DNA from 4 places in the Streptomyces sp. NPDC058240 genome. Region 2 is predicted to be linked to each of the others. Evidence: riboswitches for the same ligand, from Rfam matches in the RefSeq annotation. Region 2 holds a riboswitch; each other region holds the start of a gene.

Region 1 (4,616 bases), on a different contig from region 2:
ACGAGGTCCTTGCCGCCGAAGGAGCGCGGGTCTCGGCCGACGGTCTCGGCCAGCAGAGCGGCCTTGCCGATGGAGCCACCGAGTGCGTACTTCGTACCTGTCCCGGTCCAGTCCTGGAGGGTCCTGCCGTCGCCGTCCTTGCCGCCGTTGTCGAGGAAGTCGACGATGCCGCGGAGCTTGTCGTTGTTCAGTCCGGTGGCCGCGAGTGCGTAGGCGCCGTCGATGGTGAGGCCGAAGTCGGCGCGCGAGGCACCTGGGCCGGCCGCGTAGTACCGGCCCTGCTTGAGGTTGGCCGCGCTGGTGAGGTAGCCCACGCCCTTCTTCAGGTCGGGGCCTTCGCCGGCCGGGAGGGTCGGGCCGCCGGGCGGTCCGGTCGTCGGCGGGTCCGTCGGGTCCGGCTTCTTCGTCGTGAGGCGGGTGAGGTCGGTGCCCGCCCCGGCCAGGACCGCGGGGCCGGTCGGGTGGATGGCCGCGGCGGTGGCGCCCTCGTCGAAGCCGAACCCGCCGCCGTCCAGCTGTTCACGCGAGAGCCAGGAGACGGCCGCATCGGCCTGCGCGGTGTCGCCGAGAGCGCGGAGAGACTGCGCGGCGTACGCGGTGGCGTAGACGCTGCCGGTCGTGGCCCCGGTGTAGCCGGGGAAGGAGCCGTCCTCGCGCTGCGCCCTCTTCAGATAGGTCCGGGCCTTCGCCACCGCCGCGTCCTGGCCGTGCGCCTCATGCAGCGCGAGGGCCACAAGGCCGGTGGTGGCGGGATCGCCGTCGCAGTTCTCGCCGGGGCGGATCAGGATGCTGGTGATCCCGCCGTCGTCGCACTGCAACTGGGTCAGCCGCTCGACGGTCTCGGCCGGAGGCTCGGTGCCGTCTCGGAGCAGGGCGAGCACGGCAAGTGCCTGTCCGTCCGCGTAGGTTGCGTTCCTGAAATCGCCCTTGCCGGTACAACCGGGGGTGGGACTGCCCGAGTCGGGGCCCGCGGCACAGATGTTGTCCACGAGGTCGGCGATCAGGTCGTGGCCGCCGAAGCGGTGCGGGTCGGCGCCAGTGACCTCGGCGAGAAGGGCCAGGCGTGCCGCGGCCGCCGCGTCGGGGGCCTGGTCCTTGCCCGACTGATAGGTGTAGTCGTCGGCGTGGGAGGCGAGGAAGGCGGTGATCTTGCCGAGAGTCGCGCTGTCGCCGTCCGCCGCGGCCAGCGCGTAGGCCGCCTCGGTGGTCAGGAGGTAGGCGGGGGTGTCGGCGCCGTCGTCAACGACGCGTTCGCCGTCCTTGAGCGTGCCGGCGACCCAGGTCGCCGCCGCCGCCACGTCGATCTCCCCGGCCGGGACCGTGGGAGTGCCCCCGGGGTCGGGGGTCCCGGTGCCGCCACCGGCGCGCACCTCGTCGGGGGTGAACGTCGGCTTGCCGGTGGTGCCGCCGATGTCGGTGCCGCCGAACACCCAGGCGTCGACGTCGCCGTCCTTCGGCTTGCGGTCCATGGCTCCGTACTGGCTGTACGTCCACGTGTGCTGGCCCGGCGAAGCGATCCAGTACGACCAGTAGGCCGTGGCCGATGGGGTGAGTACGCAGGACTCCTGATCCGTGGTCGGGTACTGCGTACCGGAGCCGAGGCCGATGCGGCAGATGAACGCCGGGCCGTCGTGCTGAGTGCCCTCGGTGGTGAAGCCCGCCTCGTGGAGGAGTTCGTACCCGGTCGTCGGCGTCGTGTCGCAGCCACGCTCGACCTTGCCTGCGAAGGGGCCGAAGTCGACAGCGACGATCGCGCCCTTGGTGGCTGTGCAGTCGCCGAGCGGGTCGGCCGCGGCCGGGGCGGTGGTGATGGTGATGAGTGTCACGCACATGGCAAGCAACAGGAATGCCACTGGCTTCAGGGACAGGAATGCCCTGCTCCCCGCCTGTCGGTCTCTTCGTTGTGCGGTCCCCACCGCAGCCCCCTCGCCTCTGCTCCGTGGGGACATGAACGTGGCTGAGGCGGCCTCGGCCACGCGCGGTTCACCGCATGGCAGGGCTGGTCGACCACGCCGTAGTCCACGACGGCGCTTTCTCGCTGAAGATCAGGCTCCAGGCATTCCGGCTCGCCCGGTGCTACCGGGCCTACGGTTGCGGGTCAGCGCCGGATTCTGACCGGCTTCCCCTGGAACTCAGTGTGTAGGAGCCGGATTGGAGCACGCAGAGTGATACCTCGTCAAGACACCGGCCAGGGACACGGAAGGGCCGCCTGAGGGCATCTGGCGGGACGGCAGCGCGTCCGGTAGCGTCCTGCGCTGCCACGTGGGGGAACCCGGTGAGAGTCCGGGGCTGACGCGCAGCGGTGTGGGACGGCTGGGGCCGTTCCGAGCCCGAATGCCCAGGCGGCGACGCACCACAGGAAGCCGGTCCACGCGTTCGGGCGGCGGCCCTGCCTGCTGTTGCCTCCCGCCCGGGAAGGCCGTGGGCCCAGGGCGGCGCGCCCCTCATCCCAGGAGCAGGCCATGTCCCGTCCTTTGATCCCACGCCGTCTTGCGTTCACGGCGACCGCCTCCGTCGGGGCGTTCTGTCTGAGTGTCCTGCCGGCCGCTGCCACTGCCACGCCGGCCCAGATCGCCACGTCGAAGACGAACGGTGTCACGTACCTCAAGTCCCTTCAGTCGTCGGATGGTTCCTACGCCGGGGCCGGACTGTCGAACGAGTGGGCGCTCAGCGCGCTCGCCTCCGCCGGCACCGCGGCCGTCGACGTCACACCTGGCGGCGACACCACGAAGAACGCGAGATCCGTGTACCGGACCCTGCTGTCCACGGCCAGTTGGCCGTCCGCGACGCCGGTGGTCACCGACTACGAACGCGCCACCCTCAACTCCTACGCGGCGGGCATCGACCCGGCCCGCGTCTCCGCCTCACGCAATCTCATCGGCGACATCTACAGCTACTGGCAGAAGGCCGAGCCCGGATACTTCGGCCCCTCGGCGAACTTCAACGGGACCGTGTTCGCCGCGCTCGCCCTCGGCGGCGCCCGGACGCGGGCGGGAACGCAGCGGATACCCAAGTCCCTGCGCGACTCCCTGATCACCCGCATCCGCGCCAACCAGCACAACGACGGCGGCTGGAACTACAGCAAGGCCGAAGGTGATCCGGGACAGCTCGGCTCGGCCGGCGATGTCGACATGACCGGCGCCGCGATGGCCGCGCTCTGTGTCTCCGGCGTCCCGAACACCGATGCGGACATCGTCCAGGCCAAGGCGTTCCTCAAGAGCAAGCTGGTGCCGGGCAGTGGTGCGTTCAACGCCATGTTCGGTGTCAACACCGACTCCAACGGCTGGGCCGTCTCGGGGCTCAACGCCTGCGGCATCAACCCGCAGACCGGCGATTTCCTCACCTCCGCGGGCAAGACACCCGTCGACTTCCTCATCGCTCAGCAGTTCAACCCCGGTGGCGGCTTCAAGTACCTGCCTGGCGACACCGAGCCGTCCGCCTACGCATCCATCGACGGACTGCGTGCCGTCGCCGGAGGCGGCTTCACCGCCGCTCCCCCGGTCCCGGCCACCGGCGGCGCACCCCAGTGGGTTGCCCGGAGCACCTTCGCCTCCGGCACCGCCACAGAACTGGCCCTGACCGTGGACGACGGCGCGGGCGGCTTGAAGGTGTGCTCCGTCGCCTTCACCCCCACCGGCACCACAACCACCCTCGGCGCGGTTCTGGACTCGGCCACGACCGCGGCCACCCCGTCCGGCTGCGTGAACGGCGTGACGCCCTCCTCCGGAACGGGCACGATCACCGCTCTCAACGGCAAGTCCAACAGCGGGTCGAGCACCTGGAAGGTCGGCGTCGACGGTTCGGCGTTCACCGGGGCCGACCGCGGCAAGGTGATCAACGCGGGGGACACGGTCGCTCTGCGCTGGAGTGCCTGAGCCCATGAGAACGCACGGAATCGTGGGAGCGCTCAGGTCTTGATGTGAGCCACGCGTCCGTCGATGAAATCGGCCCGGTCGGCGTGTGTCGCCGGCCTGCCGGCCTGACGGTCTGGGCATGGACATCGCCCTTCCCCACGGTTGCTCCGTCGTCGCCGGTGGGAGCAGTGCCGGCGACCGCCACATGTGCCCCTTTGCGGACTGCCCGCGAGAACCCGATCTGCGGTTCGAGCGGCGACCCGGAACCGATTGTCCGATGATTACGTTCCATCGCGTCATGATCCCAGACCGCCGTGCGTACGCGAGGGAGTCAGCGCCCCGAGGCAGAAGTTCCGGGTGCCCTGCGTACGGGATGCTTGCTCAGAATGGAGACCCGGTTGAAGGCGTTGATCGTGATCGCCACCCATATCACCGCGGAGGTCTCGTCGTCACCGAACACCTCACGGGCCGCACCGTAGGCGGCCTCCTGCGCGGCGGCGTTCGCGGGATCGGTGGTCGCCTCCGCCAGAGCGAGCGCCGCGCGTTCCCGCGGTGTGAACACCTCCGTGTCCCGCCAGGCCGCCAGCACCCCGAGGCGCTGCGTGGACTCACCCGCGCGGAGCGCCGCCCTGGTGTGCACGTCGAGGCAGTAGGCGCAGCCGTTGAGCTGCGAGACGCGGAGGTTGATCAGCTCCACCAGTACACGGTCGAGGCCCGCGTCGGCGGCGGTCACACGGACCGCCTCGGAGGTCTGGACCAGGG
Region 2 (4,616 bases):
GGCGGCGGCGATCACGATCGCGGCGGGGCGTACGAGGTTGTGCATGACGGCGGTGACTCCTCAGGAATCGGGTCGAGCGGGGCGAAGACGGTCGAAGAGCAGCTGTACGGCGCCGGTCTCCGGATGCGGGACGCGGTGTGCCCGTACGCCGAAGACCTCGGCCAGCAGGTCGGGGGTGAGCACGTCGTGCGGAGCGCCGGAGGCGACGATCCGTCCGCCGTCGATGACATGGAGCAGATCGCAGTGGAGTGCGGCGAGGTTGAGGTCGTGCAGCGCGGTGAGGACGGTCAGCCCGCTGTCGCGCACCAGCGCCAGCACTTCCAACTGCTGTGCGATGTCGAGATGGTTGGTCGGCTCGTCGAGCACCAGCAGCCGGGGCTGCTGAGCCAGCGCGCGGGCGATCAGCACCCGCTGCTTCTCGCCGCCGGAAAGAGTGAGGAAGCCGCGGTCGGCGAGGTGGTCGGCGCCCACTCCCGCCAGCGCGGCCCCGCACGCCTGCCGGTCCTCGTCGGTGGTCCGTCCCATCGATGACTGGTGCGGCAGCCGCCCCATCTCCACGACCTCGGCAACCGTGAAATCGAATTCGGTGGCCGCCTCCTGGGGAAGTGCGGCCAGCCGGCGCGCGCTTTCGCGCGCGCTCATGGCGTACAGATCCTCGCCGCCGAGCCGCACCGTGCCGCCCGAGGGACGCAGAGCCCGGTAGACACAACGCAACAGGGTGGACTTGCCACTGCCGTTGGGCCCGACCAGACCGACGAGCTGCCCCTCCCCCGCTCCCAGTGTGGCCTCCGCCACCAGCCGTGCGCCGGCGATCTCGACCGTCAGAGCATCGATGTCGATCCGCATCAGGCGCCTCCGAACGTGTAGGAGCGGCGGCGCATCAGGAGTACGAAGCACGGCACGCCGATGACCGCGGTCAGCACGCCCACCGGCAGTTCGGCGGGCGCGAGCACCACGCGGGAGAGGATGTCCACCCAGATCAGCAGGACAGCACCCACCAGTGGTGCGACGGCCAGCAGTCGGCGGTGGTCCGCGCCGACGAGCATCCGTACGGCGTGCGGCACCATCAGTCCGACGAAGCCGATCGCACCGCTCACCGCGACCACCGCCCCCGTGACGGCCGCGGAGACCAGGAACAGTTCCTTGCGCAGCCGCCCCGCGTCCACCCCCAGCGCGGCAGCGGTCTCGTCGCCCATGGCCAGGGCGTTCAGCCGACGCGCCGACCAGGCGAGGTGGGCGAGACCGCCGAGCACGGCCCCCGCGGCAATCGGTACGGAGGCCCAGTCGGCTCCGCCGAGGCTGCCGAGCATCCACATCATCGCGGAGCGGGCGGCCTCACCGCGCTCGGCCGCGAACACCATGAACGTGGTGACGGCCGAGAAGCCGTAGTACATCGCGGTGCCCGTCAGGACGAGCCGCAGCGGGGTCAGACCACGAGCGGTGCGTGCGATGGCGTACACCAGCATCATGGCGAGGAGCGCGGAAAGGAACGACGCCGTGGACAGCGCCCAGATACCCAGCGTGCCGAAGGCTCCGAAGATGAGCACGGCATTGGCACCGACCGCCGCGCCCGAGGAGATGCCGAGGACGAACGGGTCGGCAAGGGCGTTGCGGACCATGGCCTGCACGGCGACACCGATGGCCGAGAGACCGGCCCCGACGACCGCGGCCAGCACGGCTCGCGGAAAGCGCAGTTCCCAGACGATGGTGTACGCGGGCACCTGGTCAGGGGCTATTCGGCCGCCCGTCAGCCCGGCCCACAGACAACGCAGTACTTCGCTCCAGGAGAGCCCCGACGCCCCGATGCCCGCCCCGCAGACGAGGGAGACCAGGAGCACGGCGCACAGGGCGGGAAGGAGCAGCGACAGCGACACGCGCCGGGGCGGCGCGGGCCCGGCTCCGGCACGGGCCGTGCGCGAGGGCACGGCAGGCTTACGGACGAGGGGGGTGGCCACGGGCGGATCGCTTTCGCCTCGGGCCGTGCACCTACGTGATCAAAGGAGCAGCCCGGACGCGGAGCGCCCTGCGCAGCACCACTCGCAGTCCACGGCGAATTGACAGGAGCCTTCACCACCGCGGGTAATCGGGCTTACGGGGCCACATCTCGGGCTCCGCCTACCGTTGCGGGTCAGCGCCGGATTTCGACCGGACTTCCCCCGCGGGGCACTTGCAGCTTAGCGTGAATGGGTTGACGCACCGTCAGGGGGGATGGTCGGTGTGCACCGGTTTGCGCACGTGCGGCCAGGCCCTCGAAGACGAGGGCTCCGGTGACGGCGCCCTTCATCGCGCCGGCCATGCGCTCCCAGGTGATGGGCGTGCCCGCGTACAGAATCGTGGTCGGCGTCATTCCGGGGACGACGTCGAGGGCGCGGCCGAAACCGACCAGCATGGGCCGGGAGCCGGTGATGCGCTCGACGGCCTCGGCGTTGGCCGCTTCGATGCGCGCCGCGGTGGCGGGGGCTTCCAGGCTGTCCAGAACGGCGACGATCTCCGGGTTGCCGCCGCCGGGCGGGGTCCAGTCGAGCGTGGTGACGTTCGCGCCCTGAGCGGCGATGTCCTCCTCGAACATCGCCAGTCCGACGTTGATGACGTCGAGGTCGGCTGCGAAGAGGTTAGTGACGGGGCTGCTCATGCGGTCCGGGCCTTCCTGGCGATCTCACGGGCGAACTCGCCCGTCCCGTTGCTGCTGCGGGTCACGGTCACTCCCGCGGCCTCCAGGGCCGCGACCTGCTCGTCGAGCGCCGGGGTGTCGAAGTCGGTGCCGCGGACGTAGCCGACGATCTCCAGGTGGCGGCCGGCCTCCGCCGCGATCCGCTTGGCCTGTCCGATCGCCGGGAGGGTGACGCCGACCGGGTCCTGGTGGGCGCCGAAGCCGAGGACGAAGTCCATGACGACGACGGCGACTTGGGGGTCCTCGGCCTCCTGGACCGGGCATGCCAGGCGCAGGGAGGGGTCGATCATCGGGTGCGGGTGGCCGTTGGTGAAGTCGTCGTCGCCGAAGTCGAGGAAGGTGTGTCCGGTGCTGGGGCCGTCGGCGTCGAGCCGGCGGCCGGGGTCCTTCTGGATGTTGCTCCACACGTTGTCGCTGATCCCGAGCAGGGAGTACATCGACTCGTCGCACAGGGTGCCGCCGCAGAACAGGCCGCGGACGAACTGCTGGTGCGGTGCGAGGCGGGAGCACACCTCCTCCACCCGGTGGGTGTCGAGCGGCTCGACGTCCGCGTGGGGGTCGGCGCCGAGGCGGACGGCCTGGAGGGCGGCGTCCTGGCTGCTCGCGGCGAAGTGTCCGCCCGCGTCGGCGACGGCGTCCCGGGAGCCGCCGACGAAGTAGACGACGACGGGCTTGCCCGCGGTGGCGGTCTCGGCGAGGACCTTCTTCTGCTCACCACCACCGAGGTCGACGAGAGCGATCCCGCGTTCGAGCACCCCACCAAGCTGATCGGTCCCCAGTACTCGGCGCAGGACGCGGCCGAAGCCGCGGCCGAGTACCGCTGGACCATCGCGCGCGACGGCGCGGCCTTCCGCCGGGTCGTCCCCTCCCCCTCGCCCCTGCGGATCGTCCAGGCGCCCCTCGTGCGCATGCTGCTGGAGAACCGTCACCTCGTCGTCTGCGTCGGTGGTGGCGGCGTGCCCGTCCGGACCGACAGCAAAGGTCGGCAGACGGGCCTGCATGCGGTCGTCGACAAGGACCTCGCCTCCGCGGCCCTGGCGGCAGAACTCGAGGCGGACATGCTCGTGATGCTGACGGACGGTGACTTCGTCAGCGAGAACTGGGGGACATCCGAGCAGCGCGACATTCTCACCGCCTTGCCGGAGGCGATCTCGCGACTGGCCTTCGCCGAAGGGTCGATGAAGCCGAAGGTGGACGCCGCCGTGCGGGTCGCCAGGGCCGGCGAGCGGGCACTCATCGGTCCGCTGGAACGACTCGGCGACCTGCTCGACCGGAACATCAGGACGGAGATCCACCCGGATGTCCCGGACGGGATCGTCCATGTCTGAGCGCTCGCGGGGGCGGCCCGCCGCCGTGTGCGCCGCCCCGGCCGGTGCCTGAAGGGCCTCCGGCGTCTCGGGCCCGTCCGGCCCCGGTCCGGCGGACAGGCCCGGGGGCCGGCGGATCGGCGCGCCGGCCGGGCCGTACCGCTCAGCCCTGGTGCTTGCGGCGCGCGGCGGCCGCGTTGCGACCTGTCACCAGGTGTTCGTCGGCCAGCTTCTCGACCCGCGCGACATCACGCTCCGCAATCGCCTTGTACAGGCCTTCGTGCTCCTGCGCGACGCCCTCCAGGTCGTCGTGCTGCCCCAGCAGCCAGCGCATCCTGCTGCGAAGAGCGCTCTGGAGCTCGTTCAGGAGTTCGTTGTCGGCCAGTTCGGTGACCGTCTCGTGGAAGTCGGCAGCGGCCCGGTGGGCCCGTACGGCATCCCCCTTCTCCGCCGCCTTCAGCTCGGCGTCGAGATCCGAGCGGAGCTTCTCGAGTCCCGCGCGGGTGCGCCTTTGGGCGGCGAGCCGGAAGGTCAGCGTCTCCAGGGCCGCGCGGACCTCGTCGAGGTCCTCGACGTCCGCCGGTGTGAACTCCCGTACGACGGCCCAGGTCCGCGGCCTGGGTGTCACCAGCCCCTCG
Region 3 (4,616 bases), on a different contig from region 2:
CGCTGCCGCACCGACGCCGAGGATCGTGGTGACGGCTGCTGCCGTAACTGTTGCCGGGCGCACTGCTCCAGTGTCGTGGGGGGTGCGGGACCCTGCCAGCGGACGGGGGCTGTCCGGCGGGCCGGCCGGGTCAGCCCGGCTGTCCGTACCCCTTGAGCGCCTCCTGCACATCGCGCAGCTGCTCCGGCGAGAGCAGGTTCGGGGTGTGTCCGGGGACGGAGCTCGCGGTGAGCCAGAGCCGGCAGAGCCATTCCAGCTGGGCGGTCCGGTCGTACGCCTCGTCCAGGGTGGCTCCGTAGGTGACGGTTCCGTGGTTCTGGAGCAGACAGCCCGTACGGCCCCGCAGGGCGGCGAGCATGTTCTCGGCCAGTTCCGCGGTGCCGTAGCGCGCGTAGGCCGCGACGCGGACGGGGCCGCCCAGCACGGCGGCGGCGTAGTGGATCGACGGGACCTCGGGGACCAGTGTGGAGACGGCCGTGGCGTGCACCGCGTGGGTGTGCACGACGGCAGCCGCGTCGGTGTTCCGGTAGACGGCGAGGTGGAGCGGCAGTTCGCTGGTCGGGGCCAGTTCGCCGAGTACGCGGTTGCCTTCCGGATCGACGCCGACGGCGTCCTCGGGGCCCAGCCGGTCGTACGGCACTCCGCTCGGCGTGACCAGGATGGTGTCGCCGACCCGTGCCGACACGTTTCCCGAGGTCCCGACGACGAGGCCCTCGGCCGCCGTCCGCCGGGCGGTGGTGACGACACCGTCCCAGGCGCGTCCGATCGCGTCCCGCTGCTGCTCGCTCATACGCCGATCCTGGCAGCCCCGGAGGCGAACGGGTATGCGATCGGCCACAGGGCGCCCCCGCCGGAAAGCCGGGCCACGCCTCGCCCGGACACAAGCGGAATGCTCCCGCTCCGGTTTGGAACACCCCAACGCCCTGCCTAGTTCATCTTCCGTTCACCCAGGTTGCCTACGGTCCACATGCCAATGACGTCGAACGATTGCCTGGGTAAATGGAACACATCACGCTGCTACTCGCGATTGTGATCGTGACAGCTCTAGTGTTCGATTTCACGAACGGTTTCCACGACACCGCGAACGCGATGGCGACGACCATCTCGACCGGTGCACTCAGACCGAAGACAGCGGTGGCCATGTCCGCCGTTCTCAATCTCGTCGGCGCGTTCCTGTCTGTGGAGGTCGCCAAGACGATCTCCGGCGGGATCATCAACGAGGACGGGCTGCGAACAGAAGTCATCTTCGCGGCACTCGTCGGCGCCATTCTGTGGAATCTGCTGACCTGGCTGGTCGGACTGCCGTCCAGCTCCTCGCACGCCCTGTTCGGCGGTCTGATCGGCGCGGCCGTGATGTCGGCGGGCTGGTCGTCCGTCAACGGCGGCACCGTCGTCACCAAGGTGCTGCTGCCTGCCCTCGCCGCCCCGATCGTCGCCGGTCTGGCCGCGCTGCTGGCCACCAGGCTGACGTACCGGATCAGCGGGAAGGTCCGCAACGACGCCCAGGAGAAGGCCACCGCCAAGGGTTACCGCGCGGGCCAGATCGCCTCGGCCGGACTGGTCTCCCTCGCCCACGGCACCAACGACGCGCAGAAGACCATGGGCATCATCACCCTGGCCCTGGTCACCGGCGGCGTCCTGCACCCGGGCGCCAACCCGCCGGTCTGGGTCATCGTCTGCGCCGGTACGGCCATCGCGCTCGGCACCTACCTGGGCGGCTGGCGCATCATCCGCACCATGGGCAGCGGCCTCACCGACCTCAGGCCGCCGCAGGGCTTCGCCGCCCAGACCAGCGCGGCCACCGTCATCCTGGCCTCCTCGCACCTCGGTTTCTCCCTCTCCACCACCCAGTCCTGCTCCGGCGCCGTGATGGGCGCGGGCCTCGGCCGCCAGGGCGGTGTGGTCCGCTGGTCCACCGCCACCCGGATGTTCGTCGCCTGGGGTCTGACCCTGCCGGCCGCGGGTCTGGTCGGCGCGGGCGCGGAACTCCTCACCAAGCAGGGCACCTGGGGTGTCGTGGTCGTCGCGGTGCTGCTGGTCGCGGGCTCCGGCGCGATCTGGCTGGTGTCGCGCCGCAAGCCGGTCGGCCACGACGACGTCGCGCCGGCGGACGTCGGCATCGAGCCCGCGGGTGTCGTCACCACGGCCATCGCCGCCGTCAGCCCGCCGCCCACCGCGGCCCAGGCGACGGCCCAGAACCTCATGACCACCATTCCGGCCCCGGCCGGAGCCACCCAGGACCCGGCGCGACCCGCCACCGTCTGACCCGGCCGTCTAAGGATTCAGCATGAACATCGACTGGGCAGCCCTCGGCTCCGTATTCGGCGTCTCCCTCGTTGTCACCGTCGCGCTGGTGGGCCTCTTCACCCTGGGCATCGTCGGCCTCTCCAAGCAGCCGGAACCGGCGACACAGGGCGGCTCCGGCGGCTCGCTGCTGCTGGCCCGCGCCGGCGCGTACGTCTGCTTCACGCTGTGCGCGGCGGCCGTCGCGTACGGCATCTATCTGATCGTCGCCTGAGAGCCTGTCGGGTGACCTCGGATCGGGCCGGACACCACAGGTGTCCGGCCCGATGTGGGTCTCAGCACACTGCGCCGTCGCAGGTCAACGGCAGGTTGACGGGCGTTCGCACAGCGTGGTGGACTGCCGGAGCCAATTACGGCGACAGCAGAGGAAGCCGGTGCGAATCCGGCGCGGTCCCGCCACTGTCACCGGGGAGCGGTCCCCCACACCGGAAGTCACGGCACGCGCGAGCGGGCTGGAAGGCCGGGGGAACCGCGGATCCGGGAGCCAGGAGACTCTCGTCGCCGGTCACGTCGAACCAGGGCGCGGACCCTGAGTGAGGACATATCGCCATGCCTGGCCGCCCTGCGTCCGCTGTTCCGGCGCTCTCGACGAGAGCCGCCTGTACGAAGGTCCTCCGAGGCACGACGGCCGGTTGAGCCGTGCGAGCCGACCGCATCTTCGCGTACGGCGCCACGGCCGGTCTGATCGGCGATCTGCTGCTCGGTGACCCCCGCAGGGGACACCCGGTCGCCGCCTTCGGGCGGGCCGCGGCGGGCGTCGAACGCCGTCTGTGGCGCGACCACCGCGGGTGGGGCGCGCTGCACACCCTCGTCTGCGCCGGAGGCGCTGCAGGTGGTGCCGCGCTGATCACCCGCGCCGTACGCCGCAGCCCCGCCGCCTCCGTGGCGCTGACCGCGGCCGTCACCTGGTCCGTCGTCGGCGGTACGTCCCTGGGGCGCGAGGCGCGGGCCATCGGCGACGCCCTGGCGGCCGGTGACCTCGACCTGGCCCGCGAGCGGCTGCCGCATCTGTGCGGGCGCGACCCGCAGTCCCTGGACGGGCCGCAGATCGCCCGCGCCGTGGTGGAGTCCGTGGCGGAGAACACCTCGGACGCCGTGGTCGGCGCCCTGGTGTGGGGCGCGCTGGCCGGGGTCCCCGGGCTGGCCGGCTTCCGGGCCGCCAACACCCTCGACGCGATGGTCGGTCACAAGTCGCCCCGCCACCATCGCTACGGCTGGGCCTCGGCCCGCCTCGACGACCTCGCGGGCTGGCCCGGCGCCCGGCTCACGGCCCTGCTCGCCGTGGCCGCCGGGGGGCGGCCGGACGGAGCGGTCCGCGCCTGGCGGGCCGATGCCGCCAAGCACCCGAGCCCCAACGCGGGCCCGGTGGAGGCCTCGTTCGCGGGTGCGCTCGGCGTACGCCTCGGCGGAACCCTCGCGTACGGCGGCCGGGTCGAGCACCGCCCCGTGCTCAACGGGGAGACGGGCCGGGCCGTGGAGGCCGAGGACATCGAGGCCGCGGTACGGCTGTCGCGCCGGGTGGGCGCGCTGGCCCTCGGCGTGTGCGTGGCGGGACGGATCGGCGCGGCCCTCGCCGCACGACGGATCGCGGGGCGCCGGACGGCAGCGCCTCGCATCGCAGGACGGAGAAGCACATGAGCGGCGGACTGCTGGTCGCCGGAACCACTTCCGACGCGGGCAAGAGCGTCGTGACGGCAGGCATCTGCCGCTGGCTCGTGCGCCGGGGCGTGAAGGTGGCGCCCTTCAAGGCGCAGAACATGTCGCTGAACTCGTTCGTCACCCGCGAGGGTGCCGAGATCGGGCGCGCCCAGGCCATGCAGGCCCAGGCCGCCCGCGTCGAGCCGACCGCGCTGATGAACCCGGTCCTGCTCAAGCCCGGCAGCGACCGCTCCAGCCAGGTCGTCCTGATGGGGAAGCCGGTCGGCGAGATGAGCGCGCGCGGCTACCACGGGGGCAGGCAGGAAGCGCTCCTCTCCACGGTCATGGACTGCCTGGAGCAGCTCCGGGGCACGTACGACGCGGTGATCTGCGAGGGGGCGGGCAGCCCGGCCGAGATCAATCTGCGGCGCACGGACATCGTGAACATGGGCATCGCACGGGCGGCGCGCTTCCCGGTGGTGGTCGTCGGCGACATCGACCGCGGCGGCGTCTTCGCCTCCTTCTTCGGTACGACGGCGCTGCTCGCCGCCGAGGACCAGTCGCTGATCGCCGGCTATCTCGTCAACAAGTTCCGCGGCGACGTGTCGCTGCTGGAGCCGGGCCTGGAGATGCTGCGGGACATCACCGGGCGGCCGACGTACGGAGTGCTGCCC
Region 4 (4,616 bases), on a different contig from region 2:
GGACAACGGGCAGCTGGCCATCCCCCAGCTGTTCGAGAACATGTTCCCGGACTGGTTCGCGGGCGTCGCGTTCGCCGCCATCGGCATCGGCGCGCTGGTGCCCGCCGCGATCATGTCGATCGCCGCGGCGAACCTCTTCACCCGCAACATCTACAAGGACTTCCTGAAGCCGGACGCGACCCCGGAGCAGGAGACCAAGGTCTCCAAGCTGGTGTCGCTGCTGGTCAAGGTCGGCGCGCTCGCCTTCGTCCTCACCATGGACAAGACGGTCGCGATCAACTTCCAGCTGCTCGGCGGCATCTGGATCCTCCAGACGATGCCGGCCCTGGTCGGCGGCCTGTTCACCCGCTGGTTCCACCGCTGGGCGCTGCTCGCGGGCTGGGCGGTCGGCATGGTGTACGGGACGGTGGCCGCGTACGGGGTCGCCAGCCCGACCCAGGCGCACTTCGGCGGGTCCTCCAAGGAGATCCCCGGCATCGGCGAGATCGGCTACATCGGCCTCACCGCGTTCGTGCTGAACGTGGTGGTGACGGTGGTGCTCACCTTCGTCCTGAACGCCGTGAAGGCGCCCGCCGGGATCGACGAGACCTCCCCGTCCGACTACACGGCCGGCGCGGGCGACCCGGGCGTGAAGACGGAACTCCCGCCGGCCACGGCGGGGGCGCCGGGCGGTCACTGACGACCGGCGCCAACGGCCCGTCGAGGGCCTCTCGTTCGGATCAGGCCGGATCAGGGAGCGGGGTCCGGTGCCGTACATCGCAAGGCGGAGGAGGGAGTCGACGCGGCGCGTCGGCGACCGACGACAACGCGGCGAGGTGCGGCACCAGGGCACGCGAGCCCGGCATGGTCCGAACGAGAGGCCCTGGCCTCCTCCAGCGGGGCGCGGCGGGCCGACGGCGTGATCCGGCCCGGCGGCCCGGGAAAGGGCCGTACGGCTCATTCTGTGGGCCTCGCCCGGTCGGTGCGACACAACATGTGGGGGCTGCCTCATCGGGCAGCCCCCACATGTATGCTCATCCTCGCTGTCGCCGCAGGGGAATCCGGTGCGAATCCGGAACTGTCCCGCAACGGTGTATTCAGTGCGCTTTTGTGCACCCCCGAGTCAGTCCGATGACCTGCCGGCAGCGCATCCGGCTCGACCGAACCGGATGCCCAGACGTCCGGGCCTCGCGGTTGGGCCGGTGGACGCCGTGCGGAGTGCTGCCCTGCCCCGGGTGCGCGCCCGTAGGGCTGCCCCGTTCCCCGCCGGCCCCGAGCCGAGCGAGGGAGAGCACCACGTGACCATCGCGCCAGCCGATCCGGCTTCAGTCGCCGTGTCCGCAGCAGCCGAGTCCGAGGCAGCCGCACAGGACGGACCGGGAACCGCACTGCTGCGGACCCTGACCGACCTCACCGCCGATCTGCCCGACACCGACCCCGGCCGGGTCGCCGCTGCCGCGCTGCGCGGTCGCAGCGCCCGAGCGGACGAGGCCGAGCTGCGCTCGCTGGCCACCGAGGCCGCCGCGGGCCTGATCTCCGAGGACCCCGCCTACTCCCGGCTCGCCGCCCGGCTCCTGACCCTCACCATCGCGGACGAAGCGGCCGGCCAGGGCGCGGTCTCCTTCTCCGCCTCGGTCGCCGTCGGGCACCGCGAGGGCCTGATCGCGGACCGTACCGCCGAGTTCGTCGCCCGCCACGCGGCCGTGCTGGACGCGCTGGTGGAGCGTTCGCTCGCCGACGGCGCGGACGACCGCTTCGGCTACTTCGGGCTGCGGACCCTGCACAGCCGCTATCTGCTGCGCCACCCGCACACCCGCCAGGTCATCGAGACGCCCCAGCACTTCATGCTGCGGGTCGCGTCCGGGCTCGCCGAGGACGACTCGCAGCGCGCGGTGGACGAAGTAGCGGCGCTGTACGGGCTGATGAGCCGGCTCGACTACCTCCCCTCCTCCCCCACGCTCTTCAACTCCGGCACCCGGCACCCGCAGATGTCCTCCTGCTACCTGCTGGACTCCCCGCTGGACGAGCTCGACTCGATCTACGACCGCTACCACCAGGTGGCCCGGCTCTCGAAGCACGCGGGCGGCATCGGTCTGTCGTACTCCCGCATCCGCTCCCGCGGTTCGCTGATCCGTGGCACCAACGGACACTCCAACGGCATCGTGCCGTTCCTGAAGACGCTCGACGCCTCCGTCGCCGCGGTCAACCAGGGGGGCCGCCGCAAGGGCGCCGCCGCCGTCTACCTGGAGACCTGGCACGCGGACATCGAGGAGTTCCTGGAACTGCGCGACAACACGGGCGAGGACCAGCGGCGTACGCACAACCTCAACCTGGCGCACTGGATCCCGGACGAGTTCATGCGCCGGGTCGACGCGGACGGCGACTGGTCGCTGTTCTCGCCCGCCGACGTACCCGGTCTCGTCGACCTGTGGGGCGACGAGTTCGACGCCGCGTACCGGGCCGCCGAGGCGAAGGGGCTGGCCCGCAAGTCGATCCCGGCCCGCGAGCTGTACGGCCGGATGATGCGCACCCTCGCGCAGACCGGCCAGGGCTGGATGACGTTCAAGGACGCCTCCAACCGGACCGCGAACCAGACCGCCGAGCCGGGCAGCGTCGTCCACTCCTCGAACCTGTGCACCGAGATCCTCGAAGTCACCGACGACGGCGAGACGGCGGTCTGCAACCTGGGCTCGGTCAACCTCGGCGCGTTCGTCGCCGACGGTGACATCGACTGGGAGCGGCTGGACGCCACCGTCCGCACCGCCGTGACCTTCCTCGACCGGGTCGTCGACATCAACTTCTACCCGACCGAGCAGGCCGGCCGCTCCAACGCGAAGTGGCGCCCGGTGGGCCTGGGCGCCATGGGTCTCCAGGACGTCTTCTTCCAGCTGCGGCTGCCCTTCGACTCCCCCGAGGCCCGCGCGCTCTCCACGAGGATCTCCGAGCGGATCATGCTCGCCGCGTACGAGGCGTCGTGCGAGCTGGCCGAGCGGTCCGGCCCGCTGCCCGCCTGGTCGCAGACGCGCGCCGCGCGCGGTGTGCTGCACCCCGACCACTACGACACCGAGCTGAACTGGCCGGAGCGGTGGGACGCGCTGCGCGCCCGCGTCGCGAAGAGCGGGATGCGCAACTCGCTGCTGCTCGCCATCGCGCCGACGGCGACGATCGCCTCGATCGCGGGGGTCTACGAGTGCATCGAGCCGCAGGTCTCCAACCTCTTCAAGCGCGAGACGCTCAGCGGTGAGTTCCTCCAGGTCAACGCGTACCTGGTGAATGAGCTGAAGCAGCTCGGGGTGTGGGACGCGCGGACCCGTGAGGCGCTGCGCGAGGCCAGCGGCTCGGTGCAGGGCTTCGCCTGGATCCCGGAGGACGTGCGGGCGCTGTACCGCACGGCGTGGGAGATCCCGCAGCGCGGTCTGATCGACATGGCGGCGGCCCGTACGCCGTTCCTGGACCAGAGCCAGTCGCTGAACCTGTTCCTGGAGACGCCGACGATCGGCAAGCTCTCCTCGATGTACGCGTACGCCTGGAAGCAGGGGCTGAAGACGACGTACTACCTGCGCTCGCGCCCGGCGACCCGGATCGCCCGTGCCGCCTCCGGCCAGGCCGCGACCGCCGCCCCCATCCCCGTACAGCAGGCTTCGGCGCCCGACGCGGACGCGATCGCCTGCTCCCTCGAAAACCCCGAGTCCTGCGAGGCCTGCCAGTAATGAGCTCCACCAACGCCGACAAGAACCTTCTGGACCCGGGCTTCGAACTGACGCTGCGGCCCATGCGCTACCCGGACTTCTACGAGCGCTACCGCGACGCGATCAAGAACACCTGGACGGTGGAGGAGGTCGACCTGCACTCCGACGTCGCCGACCTCGCCAAGCTGTCCCCCGGCGAGCAGCACATGATCGGCAGGCTGGTCGCGTTCTTCGCGACGGGCGACTCGATCGTCTCCAACAACCTCGTGCTGACGCTGTACAAGCACATCAACTCCCCCGAGGCGCGGCTGTACCTGTCGCGGCAGCTCTTCGAGGAGGCCGTGCACGTCCAGTTCTATCTGACGCTGCTGGACACCTATCTGCCCGACCCGGATGACCGCGCCGCCGCGTTCGACGCGGTCGAGGAGATTCCCTCGATCCGCGAGAAGGCGCAGTTCTGCTTCAAGTGGATGGACTCGGTCGAGAAGATCGACCGGCTGGAGACGAAGGCCGACCGCCGCCGTTTCCTGCTGAACCTGATCTGCTTCGCGGCGTGCATCGAGGGGCTGTTCTTCTACGGCGCGTTCGCGTACGTCTACTGGTTCCGCTCGCGGGGTCTGCTGCACGGTCTCGCCACGGGCACCAACTGGGTGTTCCGTGACGAGACGATGCACATGAACTTCGCGTTCGAGGTCGTGGACACCGTCCGCAAGGAGGAGCCGGACCTCTTCGACGACGAGCTCCAGCAGCAGGTCACCGACATGCTGAAGGAGGCCGTGGCCGCGGAGCTGCAGTTCGGCCGTGATCTGTGCGGCGACGGGCTGCCCGGCATGAACACCGAGTCGATGCGGCAGTACCTGGAGTGCGTCGCCGACCAGCGGCTCACCCGGCTGGGCTTCCCGGCGGTCTACGGCTCCGAGAACCCGTTCTCGTTCATGGAGCTGCAGG

What was found. Region 2 has a riboswitch for cobalamin ahead of ACFVX4_RS32960 (FecCD family ABC transporter permease). Riboswitches for the same ligand answer to the same signal wherever they lie in the genome.
Region 1: linked by a shared signal. The riboswitch ahead of ACFVX4_RS29210 (prenyltransferase/squalene oxidase repeat-containing protein) and the one ahead of ACFVX4_RS32960 (FecCD family ABC transporter permease) in region 2 are both predicted to bind cobalamin.
Region 3: linked by a shared signal. The riboswitch ahead of ACFVX4_RS17025 (cobalamin biosynthesis protein) and the one ahead of ACFVX4_RS32960 (FecCD family ABC transporter permease) in region 2 are both predicted to bind cobalamin.
Region 4: linked by a shared signal. The riboswitch ahead of ACFVX4_RS24065 (ribonucleoside-diphosphate reductase subunit alpha) and the one ahead of ACFVX4_RS32960 (FecCD family ABC transporter permease) in region 2 are both predicted to bind cobalamin.

What each region holds. Positions count from the first base shown of each region.
Region 1 covers NZ_JBHVWT010000025.1:80,275-84,890, forward strand. The annotation lists gene ACFVX4_RS29210 (prenyltransferase/squalene oxidase repeat-containing protein) at 1-1,832, opposite strand, end outside; cobalamin riboswitch at 2,034-2,163, opposite strand; cobalamin riboswitch at 2,266-2,340, shown strand; gene ACFVX4_RS29215 (hypothetical protein) at 2,463-3,875, shown strand; gene ACFVX4_RS29220 (carboxymuconolactone decarboxylase family protein) at 4,186-4,616, opposite strand, start outside.
Region 2 covers NZ_JBHVWT010000036.1:35,153-39,768, forward strand. The annotation lists gene ACFVX4_RS32950 (ABC transporter substrate-binding protein) at 1-45, opposite strand, end outside; gene ACFVX4_RS32955 (ABC transporter ATP-binding protein) at 61-846, opposite strand; gene ACFVX4_RS32960 (FecCD family ABC transporter permease) at 846-1,955, opposite strand; cobalamin riboswitch at 2,057-2,216, opposite strand; gene ACFVX4_RS32965 (hypothetical protein) at 2,268-2,546, shown strand; gene ACFVX4_RS32970 (hypothetical protein) at 2,629-3,426, opposite strand; gene ACFVX4_RS32975 (hypothetical protein) at 3,499-3,999, shown strand; gene ACFVX4_RS32980 (GntR family transcriptional regulator) at 4,142-4,616, opposite strand, start outside.
Region 3 covers NZ_JBHVWT010000008.1:162,052-166,667, reverse strand. The annotation lists gene ACFVX4_RS17045 (alpha/beta hydrolase) at 1-63, opposite strand, end outside; gene ACFVX4_RS17040 (class II aldolase/adducin family protein) at 131-790, opposite strand; gene ACFVX4_RS17035 (anion permease) at 1,000-2,265, shown strand; gene ACFVX4_RS17030 (hypothetical protein) at 2,288-2,518, shown strand; cobalamin riboswitch at 2,668-2,799, shown strand; gene ACFVX4_RS17025 (cobalamin biosynthesis protein) at 2,944-3,942, shown strand; gene ACFVX4_RS17020 (cobyric acid synthase) at 3,939-4,616, shown strand, end outside.
Region 4 covers NZ_JBHVWT010000016.1:59,456-64,071, reverse strand. The annotation lists gene mctP (monocarboxylate uptake permease MctP) at 1-679, shown strand, start outside; cobalamin riboswitch at 1,007-1,138, shown strand; gene ACFVX4_RS24065 (ribonucleoside-diphosphate reductase subunit alpha) at 1,278-3,689, shown strand; gene ACFVX4_RS24060 (ribonucleotide-diphosphate reductase subunit beta) at 3,689-4,616, shown strand, end outside.